Regions from separate parts of the Dokdonia sp. PRO95 genome, predicted to be linked through region 2. Evidence: riboswitches for the same ligand, from Rfam matches in the RefSeq annotation. Region 2 holds a riboswitch; the other holds the start of a gene.
The links. Region 2 has a riboswitch for S-adenosylmethionine ahead of D017_RS03325 (O-acetylhomoserine aminocarboxypropyltransferase/cysteine synthase family protein). Riboswitches for the same ligand answer to the same signal wherever they lie in the genome.
Positions count from the first base shown of each region.

Region 1: another riboswitch for S-adenosylmethionine. It lies ahead of D017_RS12700 (Na+/H+ antiporter NhaC family protein); the one in region 2 lies ahead of D017_RS03325 (O-acetylhomoserine aminocarboxypropyltransferase/cysteine synthase family protein).

Region 1 is NZ_CM001837.1:2,807,793-2,816,807, reverse strand. It holds gene D017_RS12715 (YceI family protein) at 1-273, shown strand, start outside; gene D017_RS12710 (hypothetical protein) at 275-673, shown strand; gene D017_RS12705 (YceI family protein) at 655-1,503, shown strand; gene D017_RS12700 (Na+/H+ antiporter NhaC family protein) at 1,616-2,950, opposite strand; SAM-I-IV-variant riboswitch at 2,986-3,082, opposite strand; gene D017_RS12695 (choice-of-anchor J domain-containing protein) at 3,510-8,156, shown strand; gene D017_RS12690 (hypothetical protein) at 8,388-8,816, shown strand.
Region 2 is NZ_CM001837.1:765,884-774,898, reverse strand. It holds gene D017_RS03345 (carboxypeptidase regulatory-like domain-containing protein) at 1-689, shown strand, start outside; gene D017_RS03340 (TMEM175 family protein) at 770-1,390, shown strand; gene D017_RS03335 (CIA30 family protein) at 1,456-1,998, shown strand; gene metK (methionine adenosyltransferase) at 2,122-3,375, opposite strand; SAM riboswitch class I at 3,786-3,907, shown strand; gene D017_RS03325 (O-acetylhomoserine aminocarboxypropyltransferase/cysteine synthase family protein) at 4,066-5,358, shown strand; gene D017_RS03320 (alpha/beta fold hydrolase) at 5,453-6,424, shown strand; gene D017_RS03315 (aspartate kinase) at 6,412-7,500, shown strand; gene D017_RS03310 (homocysteine S-methyltransferase family protein) at 7,503-8,501, shown strand; gene metH (methionine synthase) at 8,501-9,015, shown strand, end outside.

The DNA.
Region 1 (9,015 bases), 1.3 Mb from region 2:
TCTGCAAAATTTCAAGGAACTTTTGAAACGGATATTGATTTAAATTCTCCTCAAGTTTATGAAGATGTAAATATTAATGGCACTATGCTTTTTCATGGTAAAAAACAACCTACGTCTGTTAAAGCGACTATTGAAGTGATGAAAGACAAAACCTTAAAGGTAACTAGCGACTTTAAACTTGTTTTAGAAACATATGACATTGAAATACCATCTCTTGTAAAAGACAAAATTGCAGCAGACATTGATGTTAATCTTGTAGCAAATTATAAGTAATATGGGTAAAAAGATAAGTATTGTTGCGCTTTTAGTCATTGTAGGGGCTATTGTTTACGGGATCTATTCATTTAATAAGCCCGCAGAAAGTGTTACTACCTCAAATGCAGATTTGAAAGTTACGGCAACCACCTTAATTGACAAGATGGAATCTGATACAGAGGCTGCTCGTACCTTATTAAATCAAGTTATCGAGGTTACCGGTAAGGTCTCATTATTAGAAAAAGGAGAACAAACAACCATTGTTATTCTTAATGAGCAAATAAAGTGTGAAATAGAAAACGCTCAACTGGAAGGGTCCTTAACCATAGGAAATGAAATAACTGTGAAGGGGGTTTACAGTGGATTAGATGAGATGTTTAATGAAATTATATTATCAAAATGTCAGCTTATAAATTAATAATTGTACTAGGTCTACTCGTAATGACCGGCTGTACCTCAGAGCAAGCAGATGTTGAGTACCCTGTAAATGATGCTGCGGCTCAAGAGTATTACACAACTACACTGAAACAAGTCATTGATAATAAGTGTATTTCCTGCCATATATATCATATTGAAGGTAACAACCGCTACGATACGTATGAAAAAACTAAATCAAATATCGTACAGATGGTGAGTCGTATATCTTCTACTTCAAATACTGTAATGCCGCCAGCCGATGCTGTCCAACTTACTCAAGAAGAGAGTGAGAGTTTCCAGACTTTCTTAGCGTTATTAAGTGCAAATGAAGAAGAAGTTCCTGCAGCTAGAATACAAATAGAATGGACAGCATATAAATACCCAGACTACGACAATAGGGCAGGAGTGAGTGGTACCTTTGATGAAATAAGCTACGAACTGAACGAGAACGCAATTGCACCTATTGATTTACTCGATAATGCTAAGGTAACTGTAAACACAAGCTCTGTTAATGTGGGCAATGAGTCAGAGAGAACCACTAATGTAGGAACATTTTTCAGTGCCTTTACACCAGATATCATAGGAGATGTAATTAGTTATGATAACAATGAGGTCACCATACTTTTTGAAATGAATGGAATCACAGCAACAGAGACTTTTGATATTGTTGTAAATGAGGATAGTCTTGTGCTTTCTGGAAGTATTCCAGATATGAATATTTTTGACTGGCAGTTAGGTTATGATGCGCTAGATAATGTATGTGGTGATTATCATGAGAATAAAGTTTGGGAAGATATTGACGTAACAATTGTAATATTGACAAATCAATAAAAAATATGGCAAGCTAGATGATGCTATTATCTAACTTGCCTTTATTCGCTTTCGCTGGAATTTTATTTAAACACCATCTTCTTTTAAAAATTACCTCTTGCTTTAATATTGCTTAGTTCGCTTTCGCGAAAGCGTGATTATTTGTATCACTCTTAAAGATGATGTATAAGATTGTGACTACAAACAGCAATAGTAAATACCAAGTATTTGCTACAAGATGTAAGTAATTGATATTACCTTCTGAGAAGCTCAAGATCATCAAAACCTGGGCTCCATAAGGTAATAACCCCTGAAAGATACAAGCGAAAATATCCAGAATAGAAGCCGTTTTCTTATTATCTAACTCATATTCATCATTAATGGTCTTTGCGATAGGTCCAGCGACGATTATGGAAACGGTGTTATTTGCAATTGCCATATTGATGGTACTTACCAGCGCTGCAATACCAAGTTGCGCAGTTTTTTTACTCTTAATTAGTTTTTTAATATTCACTAAAATAAATTCAATACCGCCATTACTAGCCACAAGCGCAGCAAGACCTCCAGTGAGCAGAGATAACAAGAAAATCTCAGTCATATTTGTAAAACCTGTGTAAGCAATTTTAGTAGATTCTATGATGGTAAAATCACCATAAACGATCCCTAGTAAGGCTGCAGCAAGTACACCTACAAGTAACGTAACAAAAACGTTGAGGCCTACAATAGAAAGTATAATGACGAGGACATAAGGAGCAATTTTTATTACATCATATTCATAAACAACTGTTTCTGTAATATCTGTTGTTAGATCTACTCCTTGAAAAATTAAGATAGCGATTGTTATAAGTGCAGCAGGAACCGCAATCTTTATATTTTGCTTGAATTTATCACTCATTTTTGTTCCCAAAGATTGAGTGGCAGCAATCGTGGTATCTGAAATTACTGAGAGGTTATCTCCAAACATACTACCTCCTAGTAAGGCTCCACAAAGTATGGCAAGGTCTGCACTACTTTTATCTGCAAAACCAACAACAATGGGTGCTAAAGCTACAATTGCTCCCACAGATGTTCCCGTAGAAACCGATAAAAACCCAGCAATCACAAAAATACCTACGTAAATATATTGTATCGCAATATAATCTAGACCTAGGTTTACAATCGCATCTACACTACCTGTAGCATTAGTTATTGCGGCAAATGCACCAGCTAGTAGATAAATGAGGCACATGGTTAAAATTTTATCGTCACCACATCCTTTGAGGAGGATGTCAATCTTAGCATTTATAGTCTGTCTAAACATTATAAAAGCAACGATAATTCCAGCAATAACAGCCATAGGTGCAGGTAGAGCATAAAAATCATCTTGATAAATACCAACGCCTAAAAATGTAATTACAAATACGAAAAGCGGAATTAGGGCTGTAAATTTTGGGGTAATTTGTGTAGTCTGTGTCATGTTCTTCTTCATTCTTGCAAGGAGATAATAGCAATTAGATAGAAGTATGCGTTAACATTGTTTCCAATTAATTGGCTTATCTATTTAGCACCTTGCTCGTTATTGCAGGTTGCTATCTCCTTTGTGAGATTCTTGATAATTAATTTTAAAGATGTAAAACTAGTGTACAAACGATACCTTTTAGCTTAAAAAAAGTTAATTTTTTTAATGCTTACATAATCAAATAGATGACAACATATTTCTTGTGAATCGTCATCTATAATAAGGATATCAGTTTAAACGATTTGTAATCTGACGGCATTATCCTCATTACATTACATGAAGAGTAGTTTTTTTATTGACTCAGTTAACAGTTTATCATTTTGTACATTAAATTATAGATTTAATCATTAAAAGGTGGGTCATGTTATTTACACTATGATTTAAGGTTTTCTTTTTACGCTTTCGCGAAAGCGTAATTTTTCATTAAAATATGTAATTGATTGATAATACAGAGCTTAAAATATACTTTTAGTTATATTTGAAATTAAGTCTTTTACATCTATAGCAGCGTATCTATTATCAAGCATTTATGAATTCTTATTTACTAAGTAAATTTTACATTTTATTTTCAGCAATTACATTTTTTTCTAACTCACTAGATAATGATGACTGTTCGGTAAACGATTGTACAGATACATTTACAGTTGGTTATGAACATAATTTTGATACTTCTGAGATAAGTGATTGTTGGACTGTTAAAGAATTCCCTAGTAATTCTTCTTCTACATATTATTCTTTATCTGATGAAGTTTTTAGAGGTACAACAGGATATTCTATTCACTTAGCTGATACATCTCCAACAGCTAATGCTATTATTTTAATATCACCTGAATTACCTGATCTGTCAACTGACAAAAAACTAGAATTTTACATAAGTGCCTACGAAGGTGACTTAATCGTAGGGACTGTATCTGACCCAGAAACGCCTGAATCTTTTACAGAACTCAGTACGATTTACGAAGATGTTCCTTACGGGGAATGGGAAAGAAGAAGCGTTTATCTCAATAATTATAGTGGAACAGATAAATACATTGCTTTTAAATTGCAACAAACTTATAGAAGTCGTGGTGAACAGGTATTTATAGATGATTTTAAATATGTCCAATCTGTAGATTGTGTAAACCCCTTTGATATTACTGCATCAAATATTACAGACGATAGCGCTCAGATTAATTGGTCTGGTTCAGGCACTGAATTATTATGGGAATTTGAATACGAAATTCTTAATGTTTCTAATAGTACGCAACGGCTATTAACGTATTCACCCTCAATTGTCTTGGATAATCTTATAGAAGGCACAGAATACTCGATTAAGATCCGCTCAAAATGTGATACAGAAGCACTTTTTTCTGAGTGGTCTGATCCCATTCATTTCATGACAGCATGCATCCCTATAGAAGCAAACTACACTGAATCTTTTGAACATGCAACGGGTATAAACCCATGCTGGACTACAATCGTTAACAATCATAATGCTTTTGCTGATATACGTACAACTGAAAGTATTGAATTTAACTATCAACAGTCATGGGGAGAGTCTTTTAATGAGACCATACTGCCTTCTTCTGGAACTCAGTTTGTACACTTCTATAATGGTAGTGACTCTTCTTCGGCCCCGTCATCAGATTTTTACTTAATATCTAAGCCTATTTTAGATTTAGATAATAGTAAGCGAATTAGATTTAAATTGATTGTAAAAAGAAGATATTCATCAGGTTTTAACGAATCTAGTCTTCATATCGGTACCATGACAGATCCTAATAATCCAGATACTTTTGATCTCATTGAAACTATTACACCAGAACAAATGAGTGAGGTAAAACGCAATGGTTTACCCTTAGCACCTTGGAGAGAACATACAGTATATTTAAATGAGTTAAGTGAAAACTTTGAAGCCACATATATTGCTATACAGCATGGTGATGAATTTTATGATACTGAATTTTATCTTGATGATTTTAAATATGAAAATATTCCCTCGTGTACGGAGCCACTTTACTCAAAAGTTCTACACGAACGGTTTAATGAGGTTGATATAAGTTGGGATAGTTACAGTAATTCTACATCTAACTTATGGGAAATTGTTTATGGTCCTGTTGGCTTTTCCTTAGATACTGGTCAGCGTGTACAATCATCTACAGAGAATGTGACTTTACAAGACTTACAATCAAATACTAGTTATGATTTTTACGTTCGCGCAAAGTGTAATAATGATTGGAGTGATTGGTCTTTTGTCAATAATTTTACGACAAAATGTGAAGGATATCTCGCAGGCTATTCTGAGAGTTTTGAGACACAAGGAGAAGGACGTTTTGAAAATTGTTGGACAGCAATACGCCCTACCGGCAGCGGAAGTCCTTATTGGGATGATAGTCTTAATAATATTAGCTTAGTAGATGATGTAGGGCCTAATGGATACCCTGCAAATACTGGGTCTAATTGTGTGCGGATTTTTAATGAAATTGCCTATCCTACTGGTGATACTCCATCTGATAGAATAGTATTAGTATCTCCTAGGCTAGCTGATCTTGATAATTACAAAAAAATATCATTTTGGCTTCAACCAATATCTAGTGCGTATGCTTCCCCAAACGAGGTGATCATAGGTACACTTTCAGATCCGGATGATTACACTACTTTCACACCGTATCATACTATAACTAATGCTGCCGATAATGAAGATACTTACACAAAATATGAAGTGACATTTTCAGATTATGCCCTTACAGATAAGTATATCGGTTTTAAACAAGGGCCAAGCAATAGAAGACAAGTGATCCTTTTTGATGACTTTCATTATTCTGAGGTTACTTGTGTTACTCCTACAAGCCTAACGGCTTATCAATCAGAAGAAGGTTCTGTAACTCTAGAGTGGCAAGACAATAATAATCAAGAGAGTCCAGAAAGTTGGGAGATAGAATATGGCCCAAAGGATTTCGTTTTAGGAGAAGGCACTATAACTACAAGTACAACAAACCCATTTCAAATTGATGAGTTAAGTAATGGCAAATATGATTATTATGTACGAGCCGTTTGCAATGATAACTTAGGTTATAGCAACTGGAGTAATAGTTATTCATTTACTATAACATGCACTTTACAAGCTCCTTTTTTTGAGAATTTTGATAGTTACGATGCACAGGAACAACATCAAACGGATGGAATAACAGACTTTTGCTGGGAGAGGTCTAACCATGATCTTGCAGGAATAATTGATCGACAAAATTTATATGCTCCAATAAAGTCTGCACCAAATACTGCTTTTGTAAATGATTTCCCTACCTCTGAAAATTTGATGCCAGGGATGCTTGTATCTCCATTTCTAATAGATTTTGATAATACTAAAACACTTAGATTATGGTTAAGAAATGAAACAACAGGTCTCAATACTGTAGGCAGTGGTATTATTGTAGGTACAATGTCTAATCCACTAGATAGAAATACTTTTCACAGTTATACTACTATCGAAGCAGATGAAATTCAGACTTTTGGTCGTGAATTTTTTATTGATTTTTCAGAGTATACTGGAACAGATAAGCATATCGCAATCATTCATGATCAATCTTATGAGTACTCTCTGGTGATGATAGATGATTTTTTATATGACTCACAATCATCTTGTAATATTCCCTTAAATATAAATACCAAAAGTATTGGCACAAGTAGTGCAACCATTAAATGGGAAATGCTTAATGATAATAGTACCTACGAGATAGAGTATGGACCATCAGGCTTTGCGCAAGGAGATGGTATTATTGAAACTACTACAAATTTAAGTATTGACATTACCAATCTACAGCCAGATACTGAATATGACTACTACCTAAGATCTCTGTGTAATTCAAATGTAGCTAGTTCACCTACCACAGCTCTTCATTTTACAACTGCCTGTAGTATTGAAAGTTTACCTTGGGTAGAAAATTTTACAGAAATGGATACCTACGGAGAGGGAACTCTACCTAATTGTTTAAAAGGTGAAGATAACTGGATATCGAGCAATCAAAATTTATCCGAACATCTTGTTGGTGATGGTGATACGAATTTTATCTACGTAACTTTTGATGAATATGGTCTACGTACCTCATTAATAACTCCCATGTTTTACTTAGAGGCTGGAGTTACTTACAAGTTTATAGTTAAAATGAAAAGGGAAATAGGTGACTACAGTTCCCATAGTGTACGTGTCAAAATAGGGATGGGCTCAGAACATTGGTTACTAGATAATAATATTAATTATTTTTCAGGATTTGATTTTGGGTTTTATGAATACTTTCCAGTAGAAACAACGTTCACACCCGTATTAAGTGGAGAATATTCTTTCGGTTTGTATGTAGGCCATTCATCTATAGTAAACAGTATAGCGCTTGATTCTTTTAACTTAGACACTGCTTATGAAACGGCTATACCAGTTGAAGATGGTACTACAACACTGTTTGATTTTGAAGATGGTTTACCTTTTGGAATTATCTTAGAAAGCACGGAGTTCTCTAATAGTAGCTTAATTATTGAAAATGACAGCAATAGTGCTGTAAAAATGTTTTCTAAAGAAGGAGCAAATCCATGGAAAAATAGTGATAGTCAGCAAGAAAGTTGGATATTAAATCAAGATCGAATCTCTAAGGTAAATTTTGAAATTAATCCAAGCCAAGCTTCTGAGCTCTTAATGAAGTTTAAAGCAAAGCAAACTATTAGCGAGACATCTTCAGATTCGTCTTTAAGAGTAGTAGTCAATGGAGTTGTACAAGATTATATTTATAGTTCTGGCACAAATAATTATGATGATTATGAGATAGACCTTTCGGCTTTTATAAATCAAAAAATAAGAATTTCAATTCAACACCTAGCAAAATCACCTGATAACCATAACAATCAAAATAGCGTCCTTATAGATGATATCCTCCTTAAAACGGCAGATTCCACACTTGATACTGAAGTGTTAAATTCTAGAAATTTCACCTATTATCCTAATCCAGCAAAGAATAAATTATTCATTGATAGTCAACAACTAATTGATAGCATTGAGTTAATTAATATGTTAGGACAAGTTATCATGGAGCACAAAGTAGATGCGCAGCAGAGGGTTACACTTGATATATCAGACCTATCTTCTTCTATATACTTTATGAAAGTTTACACTGGTACAAAGCATTCTACAGTAAAAGTTATCGTTAAATAATCTAATCCAAGGTTTTGTTAGAGGTGCTCTTAGACAAAATACTCCATAGAAATGTGTATTTACCACATTAAGGTTTTGTATAATAATATTCCAAGCCTTTAGTCCTTGAAGTACGCTTTCGCGAAAGCGTAAAACATCCAACTCAAAGTATATTTATTGCAAAATTGGAGTCTTGTTATAGTGATAAAGTAATCATCTTTTTTAAAGAAATAATTACTTTTGCACCCCATTATGATAAACGAAACATCCCTATTATTAGATTTTGTAACAAATGAACTCTCAAAAGCAGGATTTACAATTACTGCTGATATTGATAGGGTAGAAGGGTTAGACTTTCTTATCACAGCGCCTACAGGCAGAACAAGCGAGTTACAGCTGCGTTCTATTAATCTTCACGAAGAAGAAAGTATAAAAATACAAAAGCTTGATTACGGTCAAGTTGCACCGCATCGTTTTCTAGGTCTCGTGACTATAATAAATAACACTCCAAGAGCTTTTTATATTATACCTTCTGCTACTTTTACAACAGCAGATAATGAGGTCTTCTTTAATCATCCTATGGAAATGATGCCACATTTGAGTCACTGGGAGATTAAAGTATATACAGCAGCTGTTCCTAAGCTGGCTCAATATGAAATAAGTAATTTTTACAAAGTATAATAACCTATTTACAACAAGTCAAAAGATTATCAATAGCACTAGCTTCTTATTGAATAGCGTTCATGCTTCTCTTAGATTCAAAGTAGTTTTGCACATAATTCAAATGAATCAAAATCGTGAGAGGGGCTCACGATTTTTGAGCTTATAGAGGTCTGGCAGGGGTGTCAGACCTTTATTTTTGATGTAATACTTGGTGTTT
Region 2 (9,015 bases):
GCTTCAGTATGTTCAACTTTACGAGTCTTTTTGGGGGTGTTAATTATAGCCGTCGTGTAGATCCTATTAAGACAGCCGGTGACTTTATAGGTATAAACAGAATATCAAGGCCTGTAAATAATACAAATTTTGCAGACCAGACGTTAAGTGCAAATGCGCGCTTCTCAAAACGTTTTAAAAAGTGGAAATTTAATGCAAGCGCAAGAGGTAGCTACAGTGATCTTAATAACATTGTAAATACAGAAGACCGTAATACAAAAAACTTAACCCAAAACTATACAACGAGTGCAGAGACTAATTTTAAAGAAGGTCCCAATTTTGAAATAGGTTATAACTTTACGAGCACAAACTCAGATAATGGGGTGACAGATAGAACCTTCTTTACAAATAGACCATTTGCAAATGCAGAGTGGAGTTTTGGTAAAGGATTTACAATTGCTGCAGACTGGAGCTTGTATAACTATGACGATAATGACGATAGTACTGAGATAGAAAATAGATATTCTTTCTTAGAAGCAAATCTGTACTATAAAAAACCAGAAAGTAAGTGGGAGTTTAGAATACAGGCCACAAACTTGCTAGATGTAGATGTGATAAGTACAAATAGTGTAAATGATTTTACCATCTCAAATACAGAGTATTTTGTGCAGCCTCGTATTGTAATGTTCACAGTACAGTATAGTTTGTAGTATATCTACAAGAAACACTTTTTAAAAGCGACTTCATTCTTTATGAGGTCGCTTTTACTTTTTTTAATTACTTTAGAAAAATGATACAAGAAACTTATGATAAAACACGGGTAATCAACTTTTCAGACGCTGTATTTTCTATTGTAATGACACTTCTCATTCTCGAGGTGGGTGTCCCTACTATAAGTGAGATTAATACAAAACCTTTCAAAAGTGTTCTATCTGCTAGAATACCAGATTTTATTGGGCTTTTTGTGAGTTTTATGGTTAGTGCGCTCTACTGGATGGGTCACATAAAATTAATGCGTTACGTAAATGTGATTTCAGGTAAATTACTTTGGATAAACATCTTTTTTCTACTCGCTATCGTCGTATTACCATTCTCAACTGCGATGTATATAAATGGTTTTGACCAAGCTGGTCCTTTCATATTTTATTGTATTAATCTTAGTGTGATAGGGTTTTTTAATATAGTGATGTTGCGATATGTGTATCACTCAGAAAAGCAACTCTCGGGTTTTACTAGGTTACGATATCGTTGGTACAGAGCTAGGGGTCTTAATGTGATGATTATTTGGGTAATTGCTGGTCTTATAGCAAGCTCTATGCCTAGCCTCTCACGTTTTATATTTTTACTTCTTTTTGTTGTTCAATTTCTTATTGATCGTCGTTTTAAGAAGAAAATGACACTTGCCGAGTAGTGTTAAAAATGTGGTAAGTATAAGGTTTACGCTTTCGCGAAAGCGTAACTTTAAAGAAAAAAGCTATGAAATATCTCTTAGCCTTACTGATCACAACTACTATGAACACGACACCGCTCTCTTTTGATTTTGGAACTACTTGCAATACTTGTGATGACTGGTTTGTCGTGCTTGATGGTGTGATGGGAGGATTATCTACGGGTAGTATTGAGCAAACTAAGGAAAGTATCATCTTTCGCGGAAGCGTAAGTCTGGAGAATAATGGTGGTTTTGCATCATTGAGAACTCCTTACCAGTCGTATGATTTGTCGGGTTATACGACCGTGACTGTGCGATATAAATCCACAGGGCAAGATTTTGGGCTCACGCTCAATAAGTATAAAAGATTCTGGAGACCGAATTATAAAATAAACCTACCCATCACTCAAGGGGAGTGGAAAACCGTCACCTATAATCTCGCAGATTTTGGCACCTACAGACTGGGGCAACCTCTGGAAGGGCAGCCCGATAAAGAAGATCTTGCAGAGATTATACGTCTCGGACTGATCTCAAATACAAAAGCCGCAACAGATTTTGAGATAGAAGTAGATAAAATCATATTTGAGTAACTACATTTCTGTCATTTTGAGCCTGCCGAGAAATCACATCACATTGAGCGCATATGAGTGATAACATACAAAACAAAAAAAGGGAGCCACTAGGCTCCCTTTTTTACTATCTATACGGATAGATTATAGGTTAAAAGCTTTTTTTACTTCCTCTACATAATCTAGTTTTTCCCAAGTAAAGAGTTCTACTTCAACTTCCTTTTTCTTACCGTCAAAGCTTTCAAAAGTTTTTGTCACCACTTCGTTTGTACGTCCCATATGTCCATATGCTGCAGTCTCGCTGTATATAGGAGAGCGCAGTTTTAATCTGCTTTCTATTGCAGCTGGTCTCATATCAAAAAGTTCGGTCACCTTTTGAGCAATCTCACCATCAGATAGCGACACATTTGATGAGCCGTAGGTATCTACAAAGATTCCCATAGGCTCAACAACACCTATTGCATAAGATACTTGTACAAGTATCTCATCTGCTACTCCGGCAGCTACTAAGTTTTTTGCAATGTGACGCGTTGCATAAGCTGCAGAGCGGTCTACCTTTGATGGGTCTTTTCCAGAAAAAGCACCACCACCGTGAGCTCCTTTACCACCGTACGTATCTACTATAATTTTACGACCTGTAAGACCTGTGTCTCCGTGAGGTCCACCTATCACAAACTTGCCCGTTGGGTTGATGTGATACTTAATATCATCATTAAAGAGCGCAGCGATATTTTCTGGTAGCATTCCTACTACGCGCGGTATAAGAATGTCTTGTATGTCACCACGTATGCGGCCTAGCATTGCCTCATCTTCATCAAAGTCGTCGTGTTGTGTAGACACCACAATAGCTTCAATGCGTTGCGGCACATTATCATCACTATACTCAATAGTAACTTGTGCTTTGGCATCTGGACGTAGGTAGGTAATCTCATCATCCTCACGGCGTAGTTTACCTAGTTCAATGAGTAGTCTATGTGATAGCTCGAGAGCTAGTGGCATATAGTTTTCAGTTTCCTTAGTCGCATAGCCAAACATCATACCTTGGTCTCCTGCACCTTGCTCTTCTTTGCTCTCGCGGTCTACACCACGATTTATATCGTCAGACTGCTCGTGTATGGCAGACAGTACACCACAAGAGTTACCGTCAAACATATACTCCCCCTTTGTGTATCCTATTTTATTAATAGTCTCACGGGCAATTTTTTGAACATCTAGGTATGCATTAGACTTTACTTCTCCTGCAAGAACTACCTGCCCAGTTGTAACTAGGGTCTCGCAAGCAACTTTAGACTGCGTGTCAAAAGCAAGAAAGTTATCGATAAGTGCGTCAGAAATCTGATCTGCAATTTTATCAGGGTGTCCTTCAGAAACAGATTCTGAGGTAAATAAATAAGCCATTTTTTAATTTTTTGTCAAGAAGTAGATTTGACGAGTGCTGGGTAGAAACATAACACAAGAAATGTTAAAGTCTTGTGTTTGATTTTAGCCATTTTTTTTTGAGGTTGCAAGCAGTCAAATCTGTCCTCGTTATTATGGGGACAAAAGTAAAGAAACTTTAATGATATAAATAATCTATTACCCTACCAATCTGGTAGGGTAATGTTATTTTTTTGTGAAAATTTTCTAAGACCTATTTTCTGCTTTTATGGAGGTATTAGAAAAATAGTTTTTTATATAGATTAAATACAGTTTAATTTTTGTCTAAATGAATTTAACATAACTTTATTTAGAAAATTATTCTAAAAAGTTTGTTTTTCTAAAATTGTTTTTACAATATTTGTGCTCACAAAGTTCAACAACTTATTGAAATGTTATCAAGAAAGGCTGAGGGAATGACCCTATGAAGCCTTAGCAACCCTTTCACTTAGAAAGAAGGTGCTACATTCTACCCAAGAGTCGCTCATTACCGAATCTTGAGGATAGATAACATCGAGCAGTACCGCTCAGGTACGTGCTTATGTTTTTTCTTATAATATTTTTCTTAAAAATCTTGAGAGCCTGTAAAAAGGTTTAAGAGACGTTTGGCTTTTGTTTTTAATCCTTTCACACAGGGTGAGAGGGAATCTATTAAACTCAAAAAAAAGAAAAATGAGTACACAAAAATTAGCAACCAAAGCGTTGCACGCAGGACACGATTATGCAGCAAACGGAGGAACAAGAGCCGTGCCTATTTACCAGAGCACTGCCTACGTTTTTAATGATGCAGACCACGCAGCAAACCTTTTTAACCTCTCTGAGCCAGGTTTTATCTACACACGTCTTAATAATCCTACAAATGATGTGCTAGAGAAGCGCCTCACAGAGATAGAAGGAGGGCTGGCAGCTGTAGTAACCGCATCTGGTACTGCGGCAATTAACACCACGCTACTTACACTGTTAAAGCAAGGGGACCACGTAGTAGCCTCAAGTAGTCTCTATGGAGGAACGTATAATTTACTAAGTGTGACGCTTCCTCGTTTTGGGATTACAACCACTTTTGTAGATCCTTCAGATCCAGAAAATTTTAAAAACGCAGCACAAGAAAATACCCGTGCCTTCTTTGTGGAGTCACTAGGTAATCCTAAGCTGGATGTATTAGATTTAAAAGGTATTTCCGCTTTCGCGAAAGCGCACAAAGTGCCTTTCATTGTAGATAACACAGTGGCAACTCCAGCGCTTCTTAACCCAATTGAGCACGGGGCAGATATCGTGATTCACTCTCTTACAAAATACATAAACGGTAATGGTACCGCACTAGGTGGAGTAATCATAGATGCAGGAAAATTTGATTGGAGTAATGGTAAATTTCCTGAGTTTACAGAGCCTTCTGCAGGTTACCACGGCTTAGTGTACCACGATGCACTAGCAGAGGCAGCGTTTATTGCAAAGGTGCGCATAGAAGGATTGAGAGATCACGGTGCGGCGTTGAGCCCATTTAATGCATTCCAAATATTACAAGGGCTAGAAACACTAGAAATTAGATTGCAAAAGCACTCGCAAAATGCACTTGCACTTGCGCAGTGGCTAGAAACTCGTGATGAGGTGGCGTGGGTAAACTACCCAGGCCTTGAGTCAAGTAAGTACAATGATCTTGCAAAGCAATACTTGCCTAAGGGACAGAGTGGGATTGTCACCTTTGGTATAAAAGGTGGTTTTGAAAGTGCAAAAACTATTGCAAACGAGACTAAGCTTTTCTCACTACTCGCAAATATAGGTGATAGTAAATCACTCATTATACACCCAGCGAGTACCACACACCAGCAACTCTCAGACCAAGAGCAAGAGGCAACTGGAGTGACTAAAGATCTCGTGCGTCTTTCTGTAGGTCTTGAGAATATAGAAGATCTTAAAGAAGATCTCGTAGCGGCTTTTGCGCGCGTAGATAAAACTGTTTTAGTGTAATTAATTGTGATGCTCCAGCTAGCTTTTTTGCCAGAGCTAGTTGGAGCTTTTTTACAATAAGTAGCCTTTCACCCCATCTTAAACTGCAATACATATGCTTAACATAGTATCCATATCATCTTTTACCACACGTTCTGGTTATCATTGTGATCTCGAAGTGTCATACCAGCTGGCGGGTCAGGTACTAGGTACGGCACCTGTAGTACTGGTTAATCACGCGCTCACGGGTAACTCTACCATAACCGGTAATAAGGGCTGGTGGAGTGATTTGATAGGTAAAGAAAAAGCTATAGATACAGGTTGCTACACCATACTATCTATAGATATACCAGGTAATGGCCACGCAAGCACGCAGCGCATTACAGCTTATAAAGAGTTTACAAATTATGACATCGCACGCATACACGGGGAGGTGCTACAGCATCTTAACATAACATCACTTTTTGCCGTTGTAGGTGGTTCCTTAGGAGGGCAGATAGCCTGGGAACTCGCAAGCCAACAGCCGCAGCTTATAAAACATTTAATACCCATTGCGACAGACTGGAAAGCGACAGACTGGGTGATAGCACAATGTCACATACAAGACAGCTTTCTTACCCATTCTAGCCAGCCCGTAGCAGATGCGCGTATGCACGCAATGACCTTTTATCGCACACCAGCTTCTTTTAAAGAGAAGTTTAATCGCAGTAAGCGCGATGAGCAATTATATAATACACAAAGCTGGCTTAATCACCACGGCATAAAGCTCTCAGAACGATTTTCGCTATCGGCATATAGGCTTATGAATCAGTTATTGCTTAGTGCAGATATTACACAAGGAAGCAAAGATTTTAAAGAGTCCCTGTGTGACTTTACCGGTACCGTGCATCAAGTAGCTATAGATACAGATGGACTTTTTCTAGCAGATGAGATGTATGAGACCCACTTGCAATTACAAGAGATGGGTGTCTCATCTACCTATGATGAGATTAAATCCATACACGGTCACGATGCCTTTTTAATAGAATATGAGCAGTTATCAAGCTTTGTAAAACCCATTTTTTCAACACAATTATGTCACAAATAAACATCGCCATTTTTGGTATAGGTAATGTGGGGAGCACGCTCATCACACAGATTACAGATTTTAATAAAAAGTCTTCTAGTAAGCAACTTAACATTTTTTGTATTGCAAACTCTACACTGGCATTATTTCAAAATGAGACGACAGGCAGCTGGAGTGCAGATTTTGAGAACCAGGCACATCCATACACACTTGATGATATTTACGCTTACGCGAAAAAATTAAAACAACAACAAGAGTCAAATCACGATGATAAAAGCTCGTTTATCGCGGTAGATGTAACTGCGAGTCAGCAGTTTGTAGAAAACTATGTAGCTCTCGTCGAAAATGGATTTCATATTGTAACGGCAAATAAAATTGCAAACACACGCTCGTATGATTTTTATAAAACCCTGCGTAAATCCTTAAAACAGCACAACAAGAAGTTCTTATACGAAACAAACGTAGGAGCAGGACTGCCTATCATTGAGACCATAAAAAGTTTATACGATAGTGGTGAAGAAATACATAAGGTACGAGGTGTATTTTCTGGCTCTCTTAGTTATTTGTTTAACACCTTTTCGGCAGAGGATAAGAGTTTTTCAGACATATTACTTGAGGCAGATGCGTTGGGACTCACTGAGCCAGATGCTAGAGAAGATCTATCTGGTAAAGACGTGGCACGCAAGCTCTTGATTTTAGGGAGAGAGGTAGGACTCACAAAAGAGTTTGACGATGTAAAAGTACAATCACTAGTGCCTAAAGCTTTAAATGGTACCACTACCTTACCTCAGTTTCGCGAAAGCGTAAAAACCCTTGATGCCATTTTTGAGAAAAGTAAATCCCAACTAGGAGCAAATGAAGTGTTGAGACACGTAGGTGAGTTAGATTTAAAAACACAACAGCTTGAAGTAAAACTAGTGCAAGAGTCTAAGCACACAGCACTGGGGCAAACGCAAGGTGCAGATGCCGTTTTTGAAATTTATACAGACTCCTACGGCGACCACCCACTTGTGATACAAGGAGCTGGCGCAGGAAAGGCAGTGACGGCAAGAGGCGTGCTGACTGATATTTTAAAAATCACGACAAGCCTTAATTAGTTATGAGCACGGCAATTACAAACGCACTAAAGGAGCGTATCCTCGTGCTAGATGGTGCGATGGGAACGATGCTACAGGCATATAACTTTAGTGAAGAAGATTTTAGAGGAGAGCGCTTTAAAGATTTTCATCGGTCTGTAAAAGGTAATAATGATTTACTGTCACTCACGCAGCCTGCCGCAATTGCAGAGGTGCACCGCAAGTATTTTGAAGCGGGAGCAGATATTGTGGAGACTAATACCTTCTCGAGTACCACCATCGCAATGGCAGATTATGAGATGGAGGAGTATGTGTATGATTTGAATTACGCTTCCGCGAAAATTGCCAAAAATGTCGCTCAATCCATAACCACAAAAGAACCTCACAAACCACGATTTGTAGCAGGGAGCATAGGCCCTACAAACAAGACAGCGAGTATGTCGCCAGATGTAAATGACCCGGGTTATCGTGCGGTGAGTTTTGAAGAACTTAGAGTTGCTTATAAGCAGCAAGTAGAAGCCTTGCTAGACGGTGGTGTGGATTTGCTGCTGGTAGAAACTGTGTTTGACACGCTCAATGCAAAGGCTGCGCTCTTTGCGATAGATCAGGTAAAAGAGGAGCGAGGGGTAGACACGCCAGTAATGATTTCTGGCACCATAACAGACGCCTCTGGTAGAACGCTTTCTGGGCAAACGGCAGAGGCATTTTTAATTTCAGTATCTCATATTCCGCTGTTGTCTGTTGGTTTTAACTGTGCGCTAGGTGCTAGTCAGCTGCAGCCACATCTAGAAGCCATAGCAAGTAAAACAGAGGTGGGTGTTTCTGCACATCCTAATGCGGGATTGCCTAATGCCTTTGGGGAGTATGATGAAACACCAGAGCAAATGGCAACGCAGATTAAAAAATACATAGATAAAAACCTTGTAAATATTGTGGGTGGCTGCTGTGGCACCACACCTGCACACATTAAAGCCATTGCTCAACTAGTAGCCAATGTAACCCCTAGAAAATGTAAGCTATAATGAATGTGACTCCTAGATATATGCGACTTTCTGGTCTTGAGCCTTTAGTGATTACGCCAGAAAGTAATTTTATAAATGTAGGAGAACGTACTAATGTCGCGGGGTCAAGAAAGTTCTTGAGACTCATTAAAGAACGACAATTTGAAGAAGCACTTTCTGTCGCTAGAGATCAAGTAGAAAACGGTGCGCAGATCATCGATATTAATATGGATGACGGTCTCATAGATGGCAAGGAGGCGATGGTTACCTTTTTAAATCTTGTGATTGCAGAGCCAGATATCGCGAGAGTGCCCATTATGATAGATAGTTCAAAATGGGAGATTATAGAGGCTGGCTTGCAAGTAGTACAAGGTAAATGTGTTGTAAACTCTATTTCTTTAAAAGAAGGAGCAGCCATTTTTATACAACAAGCAAAGGCAATCAAACGTTATGGTGCCGCTGTGATTGTAATGGCATTTGACGAAGTAGGTCAGGCAGATACTTATGAGCGTCGCATTGAGATTGCAAAGCGCAG